One region of the Anoxybacillus sp. MB8 genome, then DNA from elsewhere that is predicted to be linked to it. Evidence: riboswitches for the same ligand, from Rfam matches in the RefSeq annotation. Region 1 holds a riboswitch; each other region holds the start of a gene.

Region 1 (4,256 bases):
ATCATTATCAAATGCGACGACATGAATGCCTTTGGCGAGCGCTTTTTCCACAGGGGCTTTCAACGCATCCGCGCGCCCATGATCTAATAAAATCGCATCGACGTTTTGGTTGATTGCTGTTTCGACGTACGATGCCATTTTTGTTAAATCGTTATCCGCGTTATAAATTTGCACCTCGCCGCCAAATTTTGCGACTTGTTCTTTCACACCTGCGATATATTGCGATGAAAAGGTGCCGATCGACATTTGCATAATGGCGGCAATTTTAATCGGTTTGTTTAGCGCGGCTGGAATGTCCGCTCCTGTTGTTTCATTCGTTTGTTTCGTTTCTTCTTTCGGCTGTTGCGCCGGTTTAGAAACGGCATCTTGTTCGTTCGTGCATCCGGCTAATAGCGCAAAAATGAGCACGAAGGCAAGCCATATGTTTCTCATGCGAAAACCTCCTCAAATAATGTTGGTAGTTTTGTTGCGTAATCGCCAAAAATGATCCCTTTTTCGGTAATAATGCCCGTAATGAGTTCATGCGGTGTGACGTCAAATGCAGGGTTGTAGACGTTCACGTCCGGTGCGATGCGCACGCCGCCGATATGCGTCACTTCTTCTTTTGCGCGTTCTTCAATCGGAATGTCATCGCCTGTTTTCGTCTGTAAGTCGATCGTTGAGAGCGGAGCGGCGACGTAAAACGGAATGTGAAACGCTTTAGCTAAAATGGCTAGACCGAACGTTCCGATTTTGTTGGCGGTGTCGCCGTTTGCGGCGATGCGATCTGCGCCGACGATGACAGCGGAAATATGTTTGGCTTTCATCGTTTGCGCGGCCATATTGTCGGTAATGAGCGTGACATCGACGCCGGCTTGTGAAAGCTCCCAAGCGGTGAGCCTTGCTCCTTGCAGCACAGGCCGCGTTTCACAAGCGTACGCATGAAGCGTCATTCCTTTTTCTTTCGCTAAATGAAACGGAGCAAGTGCCGTTCCGTAGCGCGCCGTCGCAATCGCTCCTGCATTGCAAATCGTCATGATGCGATCGCCGTCTTGAAAAAGGGAAAGGGCATGTTCGCCGATGCGGCGGCATACGTCTTCATCTTCTACTTGAATGCAAATCGCTTCATGAATGAGCGTCGTTTTCGCTTCGTTGACGGATTTTGCTTGCGCAACGCTTTTCATAAGCCGATCAAGCGCCCAAAATAAGTTGACAGCGGTCGGACGCGAACTAGCTAAATAGTCGCGGTCTCGTTTTAACTCGGCATGAAATTGCGCTAAGTCGTTCGTTTCATACGATTTTGCCGCAAGCGCTAAGCCGTAGGCGGCGGTCATGCCGATGGCTGGCGCCCCGCGCACTTTTAACGTCACGATCGCATCCCATACGTCTTTGATATTTTTTAATTCTAAATATTCAGTCTTATGAGGCAATGCTTGTTGGTTTAAAATCGTAATATGTGTATCGTGCCATTGTACAGATTTCATTGTCTTCCTCCTAGCTGTTCACATGTACCGTTTGTTGCACAAGTCGTTTGATCGCATGAATCGGCAATTGTTCACGCTGTACGATCAGCTCGCGTCCGAGGCGAAGCGCGTGACGTTTCACATCAAGTCGGCGCTCAAGCGGCAATTCGTCAACGTCTGCGACATGCGCTAAACCGATTGTTCGGCGAATGACTTCACAGCCAGCAAATCCAATCGCTTCTGTGAGGGCATCGCGAAGCACGTCATGAAGCACGCCAGAAACGGTCGCGTACGGTTCATTGCTTTCACGCCAAAGTTCAGAAAATGTGCGAACAAACACGTCCCACGTTTTTTCGATATGATGAAAGAGCGGTTTGCGGTCACGTTCATCGCGAGCGAGGGCGTTTAACAGCAAATTAGCGAAAAATTGCCCGAGATCAAAGCCGATTGGACCGTAAAATGCAAATTCTGGGTCGATCACTTTCGTTTCATCGTCACTTGCGAAAATGCTTCCTGTATGTAAATCGCCATGAAGCAAGACGTCCGCTTTCGTTAAAAAGCGCCGTTTCAATTTTGCGGTTTCGCGTTTTAATGCGTCATCTTGCCAAAGCTGCTCGACATCTGCGCGAAGTTCGGCTTCAAAGTTGTTTGTGTCATGGTCAAAAAACGGGTCGGTCAATACGAGATCTTCTGTAATTTTACAAAGTTCAGGATTTGTAAATTGCTGTGCGAGCTTCTTTTTTTGTTGTTGGTTCATGCCGAAATCGGACGTGTAAAACGCTGTTTTCGCGATAAATTCGCCGATATGTTCAGAAATGTTCGGAAATGTTTTTCCTTCGATGAACCCACGACGAGCAATTTGTAAATGCGATAAATCTTCCATCACTGTAATCGCTAAAGACTCATCAGAATAGTATACTTTCGGAACGTATTGAGGGACGTAGCTTGCGAAAGTGCGCAACGCTTGGCTTTCAATCGTCGCCCGTTTTAACGTGAGCGGCCAGCTTTCGCCGACGACTTTCGCATACGGTAACGCTTGTTTGATGATGATGCTGTCGTTTGTGCGCTCGTTGACGATACGAAACACGAGATTTAAGTTGCCATCGCCAATTTCTTTGCATGAAAGAAGCGCATCTTTTCCAAAAAGCCCCAACCGAACAGCAAGGGCGATCGCTTTTTGTTCTGTTAACGGTTCGTACATACAAATTCCTCCCTTGACATAAATAAAAAACCTCTTTCGCTGAACGAAAGAGGTTTGAAGTTTGCTTCGCACCTCTTATCTCTCAGCCTACTGCTGCAAGAATTAGCACCGTGCGTCATCGCCGGTTGCCGGGCTTCATCGGGCTCGTCCCTCCACCTGCTCTTGATAAGAGTGTTTATCGTTATTTGAATGTTTTTAACAGTGAAAAAGTTTCGTGAATTCGCTTGATTCGAATCATACATCGGTTCATGCTCGTTTGTCAATCCTTTTTTTCAAAAATTTTATACACGTCTGGGCGACGATCAGCAAAAATCGGGATGCGTCCGCGCACATGTTGCACTTCGTTTATGTCAATATTCGCCATAATGACCGTTTCTTGTTCGTCCCCTTCAGCGAGCACGTTTCCCCATGGATCGATGATCATCGAATGACCAGCAAATGTGTTGTTCGGGTCTTTTCCTGCGCGGTTGCAAGCGACGACGTAACATTGGTTTTCAATCGCTCTCGCCATTAATAACGTACGCCAATGATGAAGGCGAGCAAGCGGCCACTCCGCGACGACAAATAGCACTTCGGCTCCGTGAAGCGCATGAGTGCGAATCCATTCTGGAAAACGAATGTCATAACAAATGACGCCTGCGCACGTCGTGTGAGCGAGTTGAAAAACGTGTAACGTCTCCCCAGCTTGTAAATACATATGTTCATCCATCAATTTGAACAAATGAAGTTTACTATATTCGCTAACGACATGGCCGTTTCGGTCGACGACATACATCGTATTCGTCATTTGTTTGTCTGTTTTTTTCGCTACCGATCCGCCGACAATATGCACATCGTACGTGCGCGCAAGCGAGGAAAGAAACGTTTTTGTATCTTCGCCGTTTTCGTCGGCGATGTCTGTTAATCTCGTTAAATCGTATCCTGTCGTCCATAGTTCTGGCAATACGACGACGTCGACGTCACGCGCCATTTGTTCCATGTAGCGCACGATCGTTTGTTTATTTTTTTCAGGCGCTCCAAACGCAATGTCCATTTGTATACAAGCGATATTCATTTCATTCACCTCGAAAAATTTTCTTTACATTTTGATTTTTACGATATATGATACATGACTAGAATTTCAACCTTTTTGTGAAGTAGGTGTGCGAAAAATGAAAACATTTCCGCAATCGAACTTGTTACAGCAACTACCGAAGCAATTTTTTGCTTCGCTCGTTCAAAAAGTCAATACGGTCATTGCTGAAGGGCATGACGTCATTAATCTTGGGCAAGGAAATCCGGATCAGCCGACCCCTGCTCATATTGTAAACGCAATGCAACAGGCGGTAGCAAAGCCAGCGTACCATAAATATTCCCCGTTTCGCGGGTATTCGTTTTTGAAAGAAGCGGTAGCGACGTTTTACAAACGGGAGTATGGGGTAACCATTGATCCAGAAAAAGAAGTCGCCATTTTATTTGGCGGCAAAGCTGGGCTCGTTGAAATGCCGCTTTGTTTATTAAACCCCGGCGATGTCGTGCTCGTTCCCGATCCCGGTTATCCGGACTATTGGTCGGGCGTTGTGCTTGCGCGGGCGCGCATGGAAATGATGCCGCTGCGGGCGGAAAACGACTTT
Region 2 (4,256 bases), on a different contig from region 1:
CCAAACGTTTTTTGAGGAATTTATTGCTCTCTTTTTCCCAGCGATGCATGAGCATATCGATTTTCGCCACGTCTCGTTTTTATCGGAGGAACTGTTTACCGATGTGACGGCAGGGGAGAAGTACCGTGTTGATTTGCTTGTCGAAACGAAGTTAAAAGGCGAAGACGGGCTTGTGATTGTGCATATTGAAAACCAAAGCTACGTTCAACCATCATTTCCAGAACGAATGTTTATTTATTTTAGCCGTTTGTTTGAAAAGTACCGCAAACCCATCGTACCTATTGCTGTATTTAGCTACGATACGATCCGCGACGAACCATCGACATTTACCCTCCAATTTCCTTTTGGCCACGTGCTAGACTTTCGTTTCTTCACTGTCGAATTGCGCAAACAAAACTGGCGAAATTACGTTCGAAATGATAACCCTATTGCCGCTGCACTGCTAAGCAAAATGGGATATACTGAAAGTGAACGAGTAGAACTGAAAAAACAATTTTTACGCATGCTTGTCCGATTGGAATTAGATGAAGCGAAACAACGATTATTGTTTGGCTTTTTTGAAACATATGTAAAATTATCCGATGAAGAAGAACGAAGACTACGAAGCGAGGTGAATGAAATGGAGACGAAAGAAAAAGACAAAGTGATGGAATTAATTATTTCGTATGAACAAAAGGCGTTAGAAAAGGGAAGAGAAGAAGGAGTGGAGCAAGGAATAAAACAAGGAATGAAGCGTCTTGTACAAACGATGGCGAAAAAAGGGATGAGCGTAAAAGATATTGCAAACGTTACGGATCTTTCGGAAGAAGAAGTAAAGCAGTTCGTAGAGAAAGAATGAGTGGGAAGCCCCCAAAAAGCTCTGGGGGCTATGGTGTTTCTTTTTGTTGTTTTAATAAATCGCGAATTTCTGTGAGCAGTTGTTGTTCTTTTGTGATCGTTGGTGCGGTTTGTTTCGTTTCTTCTTGTTTTTTGATTCGTTCGGATAAGTTGTTCAGCAGTTTGACGAATAGAAAGATAGAAAAGGCAATGACTAAAAAGTCAACGACGGTTTGAATAAAAGACCCGTATTTGACTTCTGCTTCACCGACTTTCCAAGATAATCCGCTAAAATCGACGCCACCTAAAATGAGACCAACAAGCGGCATAATGATGTCATTCACGAGGGAAGAAACGATTTTTCCAAATGCTCCACCGATGATGACCCCAACAGCTAAGTCGATGACGTTCCCCCGCACAGCAAATTTCTTAAATTCGTTCCACATCGGCACGCCTCCTTTTTCCATACCTTAACATATATCCGTTCTATTTGTCGATTTTTGCATGTGAGGCGCATAGTCGGGCAGTTGTGCATAACATGGCGATGAATATGAAAAAAGAGGTGAGAACATGTATTACTATCCGAATGTTGTGTATATGCCTGTGTATCCATATCCGATTATGCCTTATCCGTTTCCGCGAGAATATACGAAAGATTACGGACCGAACCCGTTTGTCGTACAAATAGAAGAAGCGACGAAACGAAACAACATGTTCCGTACGACGTTATGGACGGGACCTCATTTGCAAGTGACATTGATGAGCCTTCGTGTCGGAGAGGATATCGGTTTAGAAATGCATCGGGGTGTTGATCAATTTTTACGTATTGAACAAGGAGAAGGGATTGTGCGGATGGGCAAAAAGAAAAACGAATTGACGTTTGAAAGACGCGTGACGGATGGCTCTGCCATTTTTGTGCCTGCAGGAACGTGGCATAATGTGATCAACATAGGGAACGTTCCGCTTAAGCTGTACTCCATTTATGCGCCGCCACAACATCCAGCCGGCACCGTCCATCCGACAAAAGCCGATGCTCTTGCGGCGGAATGAAAGTTTGTTACAAGAAAATAAAAAATAGTTGAAATTTTTTTGGAAATAAGGTACATTAGTTAAAAATCAGAAAATTCAATATGCGTGTGCATTCTTATCAAGAGAAGGGGAGGGACTGGCCCGATGAACCTTCAGCAACCAGCCGAAAGCGGTCAGGTGCTAAATCCAGCGAATTGGTGTTCAATTCGGAAGATAAGAAGAAGCGTTTGTCTATGGACAGAAAGCCTTCTTCTTAGAAGGCTTTTATTTTTTTGAGAAAGGGAGAGAGCGAATGAGTCATGTGGAAACAGTATTAGCGCAAATCGGTAATCGAAGCGAGACGACGACAGGAACAGTGAATCCACCTGTATATTTTTCAACAGCGTATCGGCATGAAGGGATCGGACAGTCGACGGGGTACGATTACATTCGGACAGGAAACCCGACGAGACACATCGTCGAGGAGGCGATTGCGCAGTTAGAGGAAGGGGATCAAGGGTTTGCATGTAGTTCAGGCATGGCGGCAATTCAAACGGTGTTTGCGCTTTTTGAAAGCGGGGATCATTTTCTCGTTTCGGCCGATTTATATGGCGGGACGTATCGGTTGTTTGAAAAAGGGTGGAGAAAATACGGGCTGTCGTTTACATACGTCGATTTTCGCGATGTAGATGCGGTAAAGGCGCATGTGACGGACAAAACGAAAGCGATTTTTTTAGAAACGCCGACCAATCCGCTCATGCAAGAGGCGGATATTGAAGCGGTCGCGGCGTTTGCGAAACAACATGGGCTGCTTCTTATCGTCGATAATACGTTTTACACACCTGTACTGCAAAAGCCATTAACGAAAGGGGCGGACATCGTCATTCATAGCGCAACGAAATATTTAGGCGGGCATAACGACGTGCTTGCGGGGCTCATTGTCGCAAAAGGAAAAGCGCTATGCGAGCAATTGGCGATGTATCATAACGCGATCGGAGCGGTGCTGTCTCCGTTTGATTCATGGTTGTTAATTCGCGGCATGAAAACGCTCGCGCTTCGCATGCGCCAACATGAACAAAATGCAAAAGCGATTTATGAATTTTTAGCACAACATGAAGACGTGACCGATGTGCTATATCCAGGGAGAGGTGGCATGTTGTCGTTTCGCGTGCGCGACGAACGGTGGGTGAATACCTTTTTACGAAGCTTAAAGCTTATTACGTTTGCGGAAAGTTTAGGCGGTGTCGAAAGTTTTATTACGTATCCAGCGACGCAAACGCATATGGATATTCCAGAGGACGTTCGTATCGCCAACGGGGTATGTAATCGACTGTTACGTTTTTCGGTCGGCATTGAACATCATGACGATTTAATTGCTGATTTAACACAAGCGTTTCAACGCATGAAAGAGGTGTAAAAAATGGATGTGCAAACGCAACTCGTTCATAATAAATGGCAGATCGATGCGCAAACGGGCGCGGTGAGCGTCCCGATTCATCATGCATCGACGTTTCATCAGTTTGATTTTGATACGTTTGGAAAATATGATTATAGCCGCACAGGCAATCCGACGCGCGAGGCGCTTGAAGAAACGATCGCGGAGCTGGAAGGAGGAGTGAGCGGCTTTGCGTTCGCATCAGGCATGGCGGCGATTTCAACGGCGTTTTTGTTGTTGTCAAAAGGGGATCATGTGTTAATTACAGATGACGTATATGGCGGAACGTATCGCATCATCACGGATGTATTAAGCCGATTTGGCATTGAATATACGTTTGTCGATATGACCGATTTAGATGCGGTAGCGCGCCATATTCGTCCGAATACGAAAGTGATTTATATGGAGACGCCGTCAAATCCGCTGCTGAAAATTACGGACATTCGCGGGGTTGTGAAGCTTGCGAAAGCGCACGGTTGTTTGACGTTTTTAGATAATACGTTCGCGACACCTTTATTGCAGCGTCCGCTCGATCTCGGCGTCGATGTCGTGCTCCATAGCGCGACGAAATTTTTAGCTGGCCATAGCGATGTCGTCGCTGGACTTGCGGTTGTGAAAGATGAGCGACTAGCGAAAGAGCTTCGGAAGTTGCAGTATGCGTTCGGTGCGGTGCTCGGCGTGCAAGATGCGTGGCTTGTGCTGCGCGGGCTAAAAACGCTTCACGTTCGGCTTGATTACGCTTCCCGTTCAGCGATGCAGCTCGCGCAGTTTTTACATCGCCATCCGAAAGTGGCGCACGTATATTATCCGGGGCTTTCGCATCACGAAGGGCACGTCATTCATCGCGATCAAGCGCGTGGGTTTGGCGCGGTGTTGTCGTTTGAATTGGAAAATGAACAAGCGGTGCGGACGTTTGTGAAATATGCGCATATTCCGGTATTTGCGGTTAGTTTAGGAGCGGTAGAGTCGATTTTATCTTATCCGGCAAAAATGTCGC
Region 3 (4,256 bases), on a different contig from region 1:
TTTAGACGGTGCTGAAATTGGTGAAGGGGCTTTTATCGGTGCCGGCAGTCTTGTGCCTCAAGGAAAGAAAATCCCTCCTCGCACACTTGCGTTCGGACGCCCCGCAAAAGTAATTCGAGAATTAACCGAAGAAGATGAGCGTGAAATGGCACGAATTCGCCGCGAATATGTCGAAAAAGGACAATATTATAAGTCGCTTCAATTAAACAAACCACGCAATAAATAGGCGTGGTATTTTTACATTGTTTTATTATTGACTTAACATATATATTTTATCATAAATTCAGGGGGATTTGCTTATGTTGCGAAAATGGTACGATTGGGAGTGCAAGTTGTTTTACAGCATTAATCGTTATTTTGATCGGAAGTGGCTTAACGCGTATTTTCGCTCGATTACGCACATTGGAGGAGCGACATGCTCGATTACAACCGTATTGCTAGCCATTTGGTTGCTACGTGACGAATGGCAGGATGCTGCTATCGCGAGCGCGGTCGCATTGGCACTTAGTCATATTCCTGTCGCAATGATGAAAAAAATGTACCCACGCAAACGACCGTATATTTCACTTCATAACACGAAAGTAACAAAAAATCCGTTAACTGATCATTCATTTCCATCCGGACATACAACCGCAATATTTTCTGTCATCATTCCATTTTTACTATACGCTCCGGCATTAACGATTTGGCTCTTGCCCATCGCGTGTAGCGTCGCGATTTCGCGCATTTATTTAGGACTTCATTATCCATCTGATGTGCTTGCTGGCTGTATGCTCGGTACATTAGTTGGCATCGCTTCATTTTCTGTTCTTACTTAAAAAACAAGAAAGGAGAGCTACATCTTGTAACTCTCCCTTTTTTCCTTACTTCGCCAACTGTAACGCTTGTTGTTTTAACACTTCTGCTTTATCTGTACGTTCCCAAGGAAGATCAATATCTGTGCGGCCAAAGTGACCGTAAGCAGCTGTCTGTTTGTAAATCGGGCGACGAAGATCAAGCATTTTAATAATGCCCGCTGGGCGAAGATCAAAGTTGTTGCGCACCACTTCAATTAATACATCTTCAGATACTTTGCCCGTGCCGAACGTATCAATTGAAATCGATACAGGTTTTGCAACACCGATCGCATACGCTAACTGCACTTCGCATTTATCGGCAAGACCCGCTGCAACAATGTTTTTCGCTACGTAACGTGCCGCATATGCTGCTGAGCGGTCTACTTTCGTTGGATCTTTTCCTGAGAATGCCCCGCCGCCGTGACGTGCATAACCACCGTATGTGTCAACGATAATTTTACGTCCTGTCAACCCTGCGTCACCTTGTGGACCACCGATGACGAAACGTCCTGTTGGGTTGATAAAATATTTTGTGTTTTCATCGATCAATTCTGCCGGAACGACAGGTTTAATGACATGTTCTTTAATGTTGCGCACAATTTGATCTTGTGTAATTTCTGGATGATGTTGTGTAGAAACAACGATCGTATCGATACGTACAGGTTTGCCGTTTTCATCGTACTCCACAGTCACTTGCGTTTTTCCGTCTGGACGTAAGTACGGTAAAATGTCTTCTTTACGCACTTCTGCTAAACGGCGTGCAAGTTTATGTGCAAGAGAAATTGGTAGCGGCATAAGTTCTTTCGTTTCGTTGCACGCGAAGCCAAACATTAATCCTTGGTCACCTGCACCGATCGCTTCGATTTCTTCATCTGTCATTTGTCCTTCGCGAGCTTCTAACGCTTTGTCAACACCCATCGCGATATCTGGCGACTGTTCATCAATTGACGTCAATACTGCGCACGTATCTGCATCAAAGCCATATTTTGCGCGCGTATAGCCAATTTCACGAATTGTTTCACGAACAATTTTCGGAATATCTACATATGTAGATGTTGTAATTTCTCCACTCACTAACACAAGTCCTGTTGTTACACTCGTTTCGCACGCCACACGCGCATTCGGATCATTCGCTAAAATCGCATCTAAAATCGCATCGGAAATCTGGTCACAAATTTTATCCGGATGCCCTTCCGTTACAGATTCAGATGTAAACAGACGACGTTTAGGCATTCAAACATTCCTCCTCAGTATAGTGACAAATGATACGGTACTCATCCCTCTTATTATGGTCTATCGTGAAAAAAACCTTTCCCTCAGAGGAAAGGTTTTTGCATTTGTCTGCGCCTTTCACTCTTATCGTTCAAGGGCGTTCCCTTGCCACAGGTTAGCACCTTTTCACGTATGTGACGGTTGCTGGGTTTCATCGGGCCTGTCTCCCTCCACCAACTCGGGATAAGAGTATCCGTTCATTTCAGCATCATATCACATCTGTACAGAGCAAGTCAACGTTTTTTCTCCTGTCATAGTCTCGAAAATAAATTCAAGAAAAATACACGAATTAGTATGGACTATTTATCAAAATGTGTTATACTTTTTACATAAAGATAAATCAAACAAAGGTAGGTTTTGTCCAATGAATTCCATTGAACTGACAAACAAATTATCAACACTCTTACAAAGGGATGGGGTTTTTCATAACTTATCTGTACCGCGATTAGTAGAAAAAGTATTAACTCGCAAAGAAGGTGTCCTCACTTCGTCAGGTGCAGTTTGTGCAACAACTGGAAAATATACAGGTCGTTCTCCAAAAGATAAATATATTGTGGAAGAACCATCTGTGAAACATAAAATTGATTGGGGAACTGTCAATCAACCAATTTCTGAAGAAGTATTTGATAAACTGTACAACAAAGTGATCGATTATTTAATGACGAAAGAAGAAATATTTGTATTCAACGGCTTTGCAGGCGCGGATCCAGCTTATCGCTTGCCAATTCAAGTTGTCAATGAATTTGCTTGGCATAACTTATTTGCCCATCAATTGTTCATTCGTCCAACAACAGAAGAATTGCAAACGCATGAACCACAATTTACAGTCATTTCTGCACCGACATTTAAAGCAGATCCAGCTGTTGACGGCACGCGTTCAGAAACGTTTATTATCATCTCATTTGAACGTCGTACCGTGCTGATCGGTGGAACAGAATATGCAGGGGAAATGAAAAAATCGATTTTCTCTGTGATGAACTTTTTGTTGCCAGAACAAGGAATTTTCCCAATGCACTGCTCAGCAAACGTAGGTCAAGAAGGAGATGTCGCGCTCTTTTTCGGTTTATCGGGTACAGGGAAAACAACGCTTTCTGCCGATCCAAACCGTCGCTTAATTGGCGATGACGAGCACGGTTGGTCAAATAACGGCGTGTTCAACATTGAAGGCGGATGTTATGCGAAATGCATTAACTTATCACGCGAAAAAGAACCGCAAATTTTCGATGCGATTCGCTTCGGTTCCGTATTAGAAAACGTCATGATTGATCCAGACACACGCATACCAAACTATGATGATGCAACGTTGACGGAAAATACGCGCGCAGCATATCCGCTTGAAGCAATGGATAATATCGTTCAACCGAGCATTGCAGGTCATCCGCATACGATCGTCTTTTTAACAGCTGATGCGTTTGGTGTATTGCCTCCAATTAGCAAATTAACGAAAGAACAAGCGATGTATCATTTCTTAAGCGGCTATACAAGCAAGTTAGCGGGAACAGAACGCGGAATTACCGCACCTGAAGCAACGTTTTCGACATGCTTTGGATCACCGTTTTTACCGCTTCCTGCAACGCGCTATGCAGATATGCTCGGGCAAAAAATTGACGCTCACGGCGTTCAAGTATTTTTAGTCAACACCGGTTGGACGGGAGGCGGATACGGTGTTGGTGAACGAATGAAGCTATCTTATACGCGCGCGATGGTGAAAGCGGCGTTAGAAGGCGAATTAAACAACGTAGAAACCGTTCAAGACCCGATTTTCGGTCTGCATATTCCGCTTCACGTCCCAGGTGTACCGGACGAAGTATTGCTGCCAAAAAGCACATGGGTAGATCAAGAAGCATATGACCAAAAAGCAAAAGAACTTGCGGCGAAGTTCCGTGAAAACTTTAAAAAATTCACAAACGTTGATCCACGCATTGAACAACTCGGTGGACCGATCGCAATCGAGTAGGAGGAGGTGATTAACCTCCGTCCTCTCACACCACCGTACGTACGGTTCCGTATACGGCGGTTCAATCAAGATCAGTGACGCAAGAAATTTTTTTGATTTAAGAGCATCGTTCTTCTTCCTTCCGTAAATAGCTGATCTTCTTATGCCAGTCGTCACTCCACCCTCCAAGAGATCCCCCACGGGATTCACCG
Region 4 (4,256 bases), on a different contig from region 1:
GACTTGGTTATTAATTTCTGTTAACACTTTTGTTTCTTCATCAATTTCTTTCGCAAACGCTTCGACTTGCTTACTGACGGTATCGACCGATTGAAGCAATGCATTCAATTGATCGGCCATCGCCGTAAACGCCGCATTTAAATCGGCCAATTCGTCTTTGCCGCTATACTTCACAGGTTCAATACGCAAATTGCTGTTGGCGATTTGTTTTGCGTTTTCTGCGATTTTTCGCAACGGCGTCGACATTTTTTGCGTTAAACGGACGCCGCTAAATCCCGCAAACAATAATACGACAGCAATCGCCACAAGTGAAATCGTAATGACGCGATCAATTTGCTTTTGTAACGTTTTTTGCATGTACGTATAATATTCGCTCACATACGTGTTGACGACGTACACATCGTTTAATACCCCTTCCGCGCGCATCGACTGGCGGCGCACTTCCGCTACATCGTTTGCATCAAGCGCTTCGTTCGATTGTTTCGCAAGCTCAGCAAACTTTTTATTCGCTTTCTCAAGTGCAGAACGAAAATACGGCTCAGTTAACCCTTTATTTAATGCTTGAAGCAGCTTTTCCGATTCCGCTAAATGAACGATCACTTCTTGTTTATTTCCTTCTGTCGGACTGTAAGCATAGTTGCTTAAACTTTGTTTCGTCGCTTTTAGCTCCGCCTGCAAATGTTGCGCTTTCATCATGAGCGGAACAAAATCTTGATTCGACGATTGAATCGAAAGCATATTTATAATGATAAACACGATAATCGCCCCCGCAATGACGGGTGTGGCTAATGAGTGAAATAATAACCGTTGTTTAATCGTCATCATATTCCTCCTTTATTTTGCGATGCCGTTTGTCGCTTTTTCTTTCCACTTTTCAAGCGTTGCTTGTTGCTCTGGAGTGAACGTCACGACGCGAATCGGCGCCAAATCAACACCGTTTTCTTTTAAGCCAAGCTGAACCGTCCCTTTTGGCACTTCTTTCGTTTCGACGTATTGTTTAATGACTGTATATAATGCGACATCAACATTTTTTAACATCGATGTGACGACTGCTTTTTCCGCATAAAAATATTGATCGCTATCGACACCGATCGCATATTTTTTATTCATTTCCGCCTCGCGAAGCACACCGACACCTGTAAATCCAGCCGCGGCATACAAAACGTCGGCCCCGTTTGCGATCATTTGTTTCGCAATTCGTACCCCAAGTTTATCATCACCGAAATTGCCAGCGTACACTTCTTGCACTTTTGCTTCTGGTCTAACCGCTTTTACCCCTTGAATAAAGCCGTTCGCAAATTTGCGAATAAGCGGCACATCCGCTCCGCCAACAAAACCGACGTTGTTTGTTTTCGTCAACATGCCAGCCACTACGCCAGCTAAAAAGCTTCCTTCATCTTCTTTAAACGTAATCGATGTAATGTTCGGTAAATCAGATACCGCATCAATTAAGACGAATTGCTGTTTCGGATATTTTTTGGCGACTTTTTCTAAATCTTGTTGCACCATAAAACCTAATCCGATGACGAGATCGTTCCCTGCTTCAACGAGCTCTGTTAACCCTTTTTCATACGTCTCGGTTTCTTTTAACTCACGATAGTCAAAAAAGATGCCTAGCTCATCGCGCGCTTTCATTAATCCTTTAAACGCCGAATCGCTAAACGATTGATCACCGAGTCCGACGTCTGACAACATAATGCCTACTTTTATTCGCTCTTTCGGTTGAAAAGAACTCGTTTGCGAACACCCTGCGGCAAGCAATAAAACGAATGCCATCATGAGTGGAATCATTTTTTTCATCAAATTTCCTCATCTCCTTATTTTTCGATCAAATCCCGCTTCATTTATTATATCGACATGTTTCGACATTTTGTTTACTTTTTATATATAAAGATTTTGTAAAGTTGTTCGTATGCCAACAATCGACTATAATGGAAGCACAACGAATTTATGCCGAGGTGATTCATATGTCAAAAGAAAGTTCGTTTGATATTGTGTCGAAAGTCGATTTGTCAGAAGTGACGAACGCCATCAACATCGCGTTAAAAGAAATTCAAAACCGCTACGACTTTAAAGGAAGCAAAAGCGACATTTCACTTGAAAAAGATGAGCTCATTCTCATTTCTGACGATGAGTTTAAACTTGAACAGCTGAAAGATGTGCTTATCGGCAAACTCATTAAACGCGGCGTGCCGACAAAAAACATTCAATACGGAAAAGTAGAGGCTGCATCTGGCGGAACGGTGCGCCAACGTGCGAAACTCGTCCAAGGCATCGACAAAGACAATGCGAAAAAAATTAACACAATCATTAAAAATACAGGTTTAAAAGTAAAAAGTCAAATTCAAGAAGACCAAATTCGCGTCAGCGGCAAAAGTAAAGACGATTTACAAAAAGTAATCGCCGCCATTCGCGAAGCAGATTTACCGATTGACGTTCAATTCGTCAACTACCGTTAAGAAGGCACTCGGCCTTCTTTTTCTTTTCTCAAATAAAATAGTTGAATATTTCTAAAAAATCAGTTACATTTATGAGTAACTTCATACAACATCTTATCGAGAGAAGGGGAGGGACTGGCCCGATGAACCTTCAGCAACCTGACGATCGTCAAGGTGCTAAGTCCAGACAAGCGATTCGCTTGGAAGATAAGAAGGAGCGCGTCAAGTCTTCTTCTTATGGAGAGGACTTTTTTACTTTAAACAAAGAAACGGAGGAATGGACGTGGGATTGTTAGATGATTTAAAAGAACGCATCGTCATCGCGGATGGAGCGATGGGAACGTTATTATATGCGCACGGCATCGATCGTTGTTTTGAAGAATTAAACGTCACAAAGCCTGAAGAAATTGTCCATATTCATGAGGCGTATATTGAATCAGGCGCAGAAGTCATTCAAACGAACACATACGGCGCCAACTACGTAAAACTAGCACGTTACGGGCTGCAAGATGACGTAAAAAAAATAAACGAAGCGGCGGTCGAACTGGCGAAACGAGCGGCAAAAGGGCGCGCCTACGTGCTCGGTACGATCGGAGGACTACGGAGCACGAACAAAAGCACGATTTCGCTTGAAGAAGTGAAACGAACATTTCGTGAACAGCTGTATGTGTTGTTAAACGAAGGTGTCGATGGGCTTTTGCTTGAAACATATTACGATTTCGAAGAATTGCAAACCGTTCTTTCCATCGCTCGCAAAGAAACGACGTTGCCGATCATCGCCCACGTCACGTTGCATGATATTGGCGTCCTGCAACACGGGATGCCGCTTGCTGAAGCGCTGATCGAATTAGAACGACTTGGGGCCGATGTCGTCGGCTTAAACTGCCATCTCGGCCCATATCATATGTTGCGCTCACTAGAAGAAGTACCGATTCCTACACGCGCTTTTTTATCGGTATATCCGAACGCGAGCTTGCCGCAATATCGCGACGGTCGCTTCATTTACGAAACGAGCGAACAATATTTTGAAGAAACGGCGCGCGCCTTTCGTGAACAAGGAGTTCGGCTCATCGGCGGCTGTTGCGGTACGACGCCAAAACATATTGCCGCCATTGCTCGCGCCCTTTCCGATCGTACGCCTGTATATAAAAAAGAAGTCAAACAGCGCCATCCGATCGTCGTCCAAGAAGAAAAACAAACGACAGCCCCTTCTCTTGCCGACATCGCTCGCACGCGACGGTCGATTATCGTCGAGCTCGATCCACCGAAAAAGCTCGGCTTAACGACATTTTTAGAAGGCGCAAAAGCGTTAAAAGAAGCGAACATTGATGCCTTAACGCTTGCCGACAACTCGCTTGCGACACCGCGCATTAGCAACGTCGCTGTCGGCACGATCGTCAAACAACAACTCGGCATGCGTCCGCTCATTCATATTACATGCCGCGATCGAAACTTAATCGGCTTGCAGTCGCACTTAATGGGACTTCATACGCTCGGCATGACCGACGTGCTCGCTTTAACAGGCGATCCGTCAAAAGTAGGCGACTTTCCAGGTGCGACGTCCGTCTACGATTTATCATCGTTTGACCTCATTTCGTTAATTCGCCAATTTAACGAAGGACTGTCGTACTCAGGCAAACCGCTCGGACAAAAGACGAACTTTTCGATCGCTGCCGCCTTTAATCCGAACGTGCGCCATTTAGATAAAGCAGTAAAGCGGATAGAGAAAAAAATTGAATGCGGGGCGCACTACTTTTTAACACAGCCGCTTTATAGCGAAAAACAAATCGAAGACGTGTATGAAGCGACGAAACATTT

Evidence for each region. Region 1 has a riboswitch for S-adenosylmethionine ahead of mtnK (S-methyl-5-thioribose kinase). Riboswitches for the same ligand answer to the same signal wherever they lie in the genome.
Region 2: another riboswitch for S-adenosylmethionine. It lies ahead of EKC99_RS08705 (methionine biosynthesis PLP-dependent protein); the one in region 1 lies ahead of mtnK (S-methyl-5-thioribose kinase).
Region 3: another riboswitch for S-adenosylmethionine. It lies ahead of metK (methionine adenosyltransferase); the one in region 1 lies ahead of mtnK (S-methyl-5-thioribose kinase).
Region 4: another riboswitch for S-adenosylmethionine. It lies ahead of EKC99_RS03360 (bifunctional homocysteine S-methyltransferase/methylenetetrahydrofolate reductase); the one in region 1 lies ahead of mtnK (S-methyl-5-thioribose kinase).

The regions. Positions count from the first base shown of each region.
Region 1 is NZ_RXXX01000002.1:132,923-137,178, reverse strand. It holds gene EKC99_RS01685 (sugar ABC transporter substrate-binding protein) at 1-432, opposite strand, end outside; gene mtnA (S-methyl-5-thioribose-1-phosphate isomerase) at 429-1,463, opposite strand; gene mtnK (S-methyl-5-thioribose kinase) at 1,474-2,643, opposite strand; SAM riboswitch class I at 2,716-2,815, opposite strand; gene EKC99_RS01670 (carbon-nitrogen family hydrolase) at 2,903-3,697, opposite strand; gene EKC99_RS01665 (pyridoxal phosphate-dependent aminotransferase) at 3,795-4,256, shown strand, end outside.
Region 2 is NZ_RXXX01000020.1:20,480-24,735, forward strand. It holds gene EKC99_RS08690 (Rpn family recombination-promoting nuclease/putative transposase) at 1-838, shown strand, start outside; gene mscL (large conductance mechanosensitive channel protein MscL) at 867-1,262, opposite strand; gene EKC99_RS08700 (cupin domain-containing protein) at 1,387-1,866, shown strand; SAM riboswitch class I at 1,958-2,065, shown strand; gene EKC99_RS08705 (methionine biosynthesis PLP-dependent protein) at 2,138-3,241, shown strand; gene metC (cystathionine beta-lyase) at 3,245-4,256, shown strand, end outside.
Region 3 is NZ_RXXX01000007.1:78,869-83,124, forward strand. It holds gene EKC99_RS04580 (gamma carbonic anhydrase) at 1-226, shown strand, start outside; gene EKC99_RS04585 (phosphatase PAP2 family protein) at 300-818, shown strand; gene metK (methionine adenosyltransferase) at 864-2,069, opposite strand; SAM riboswitch class I at 2,190-2,298, opposite strand; gene pckA (phosphoenolpyruvate carboxykinase (ATP)) at 2,473-4,065, shown strand.
Region 4 is NZ_RXXX01000005.1:51,054-55,309, forward strand. It holds gene EKC99_RS03345 (methyl-accepting chemotaxis protein) at 1-825, opposite strand, end outside; gene EKC99_RS03350 (BMP family lipoprotein) at 835-1,800, opposite strand; gene EKC99_RS03355 (YajQ family cyclic di-GMP-binding protein) at 1,968-2,459, shown strand; SAM riboswitch class I at 2,550-2,652, shown strand; gene EKC99_RS03360 (bifunctional homocysteine S-methyltransferase/methylenetetrahydrofolate reductase) at 2,722-4,256, shown strand, end outside.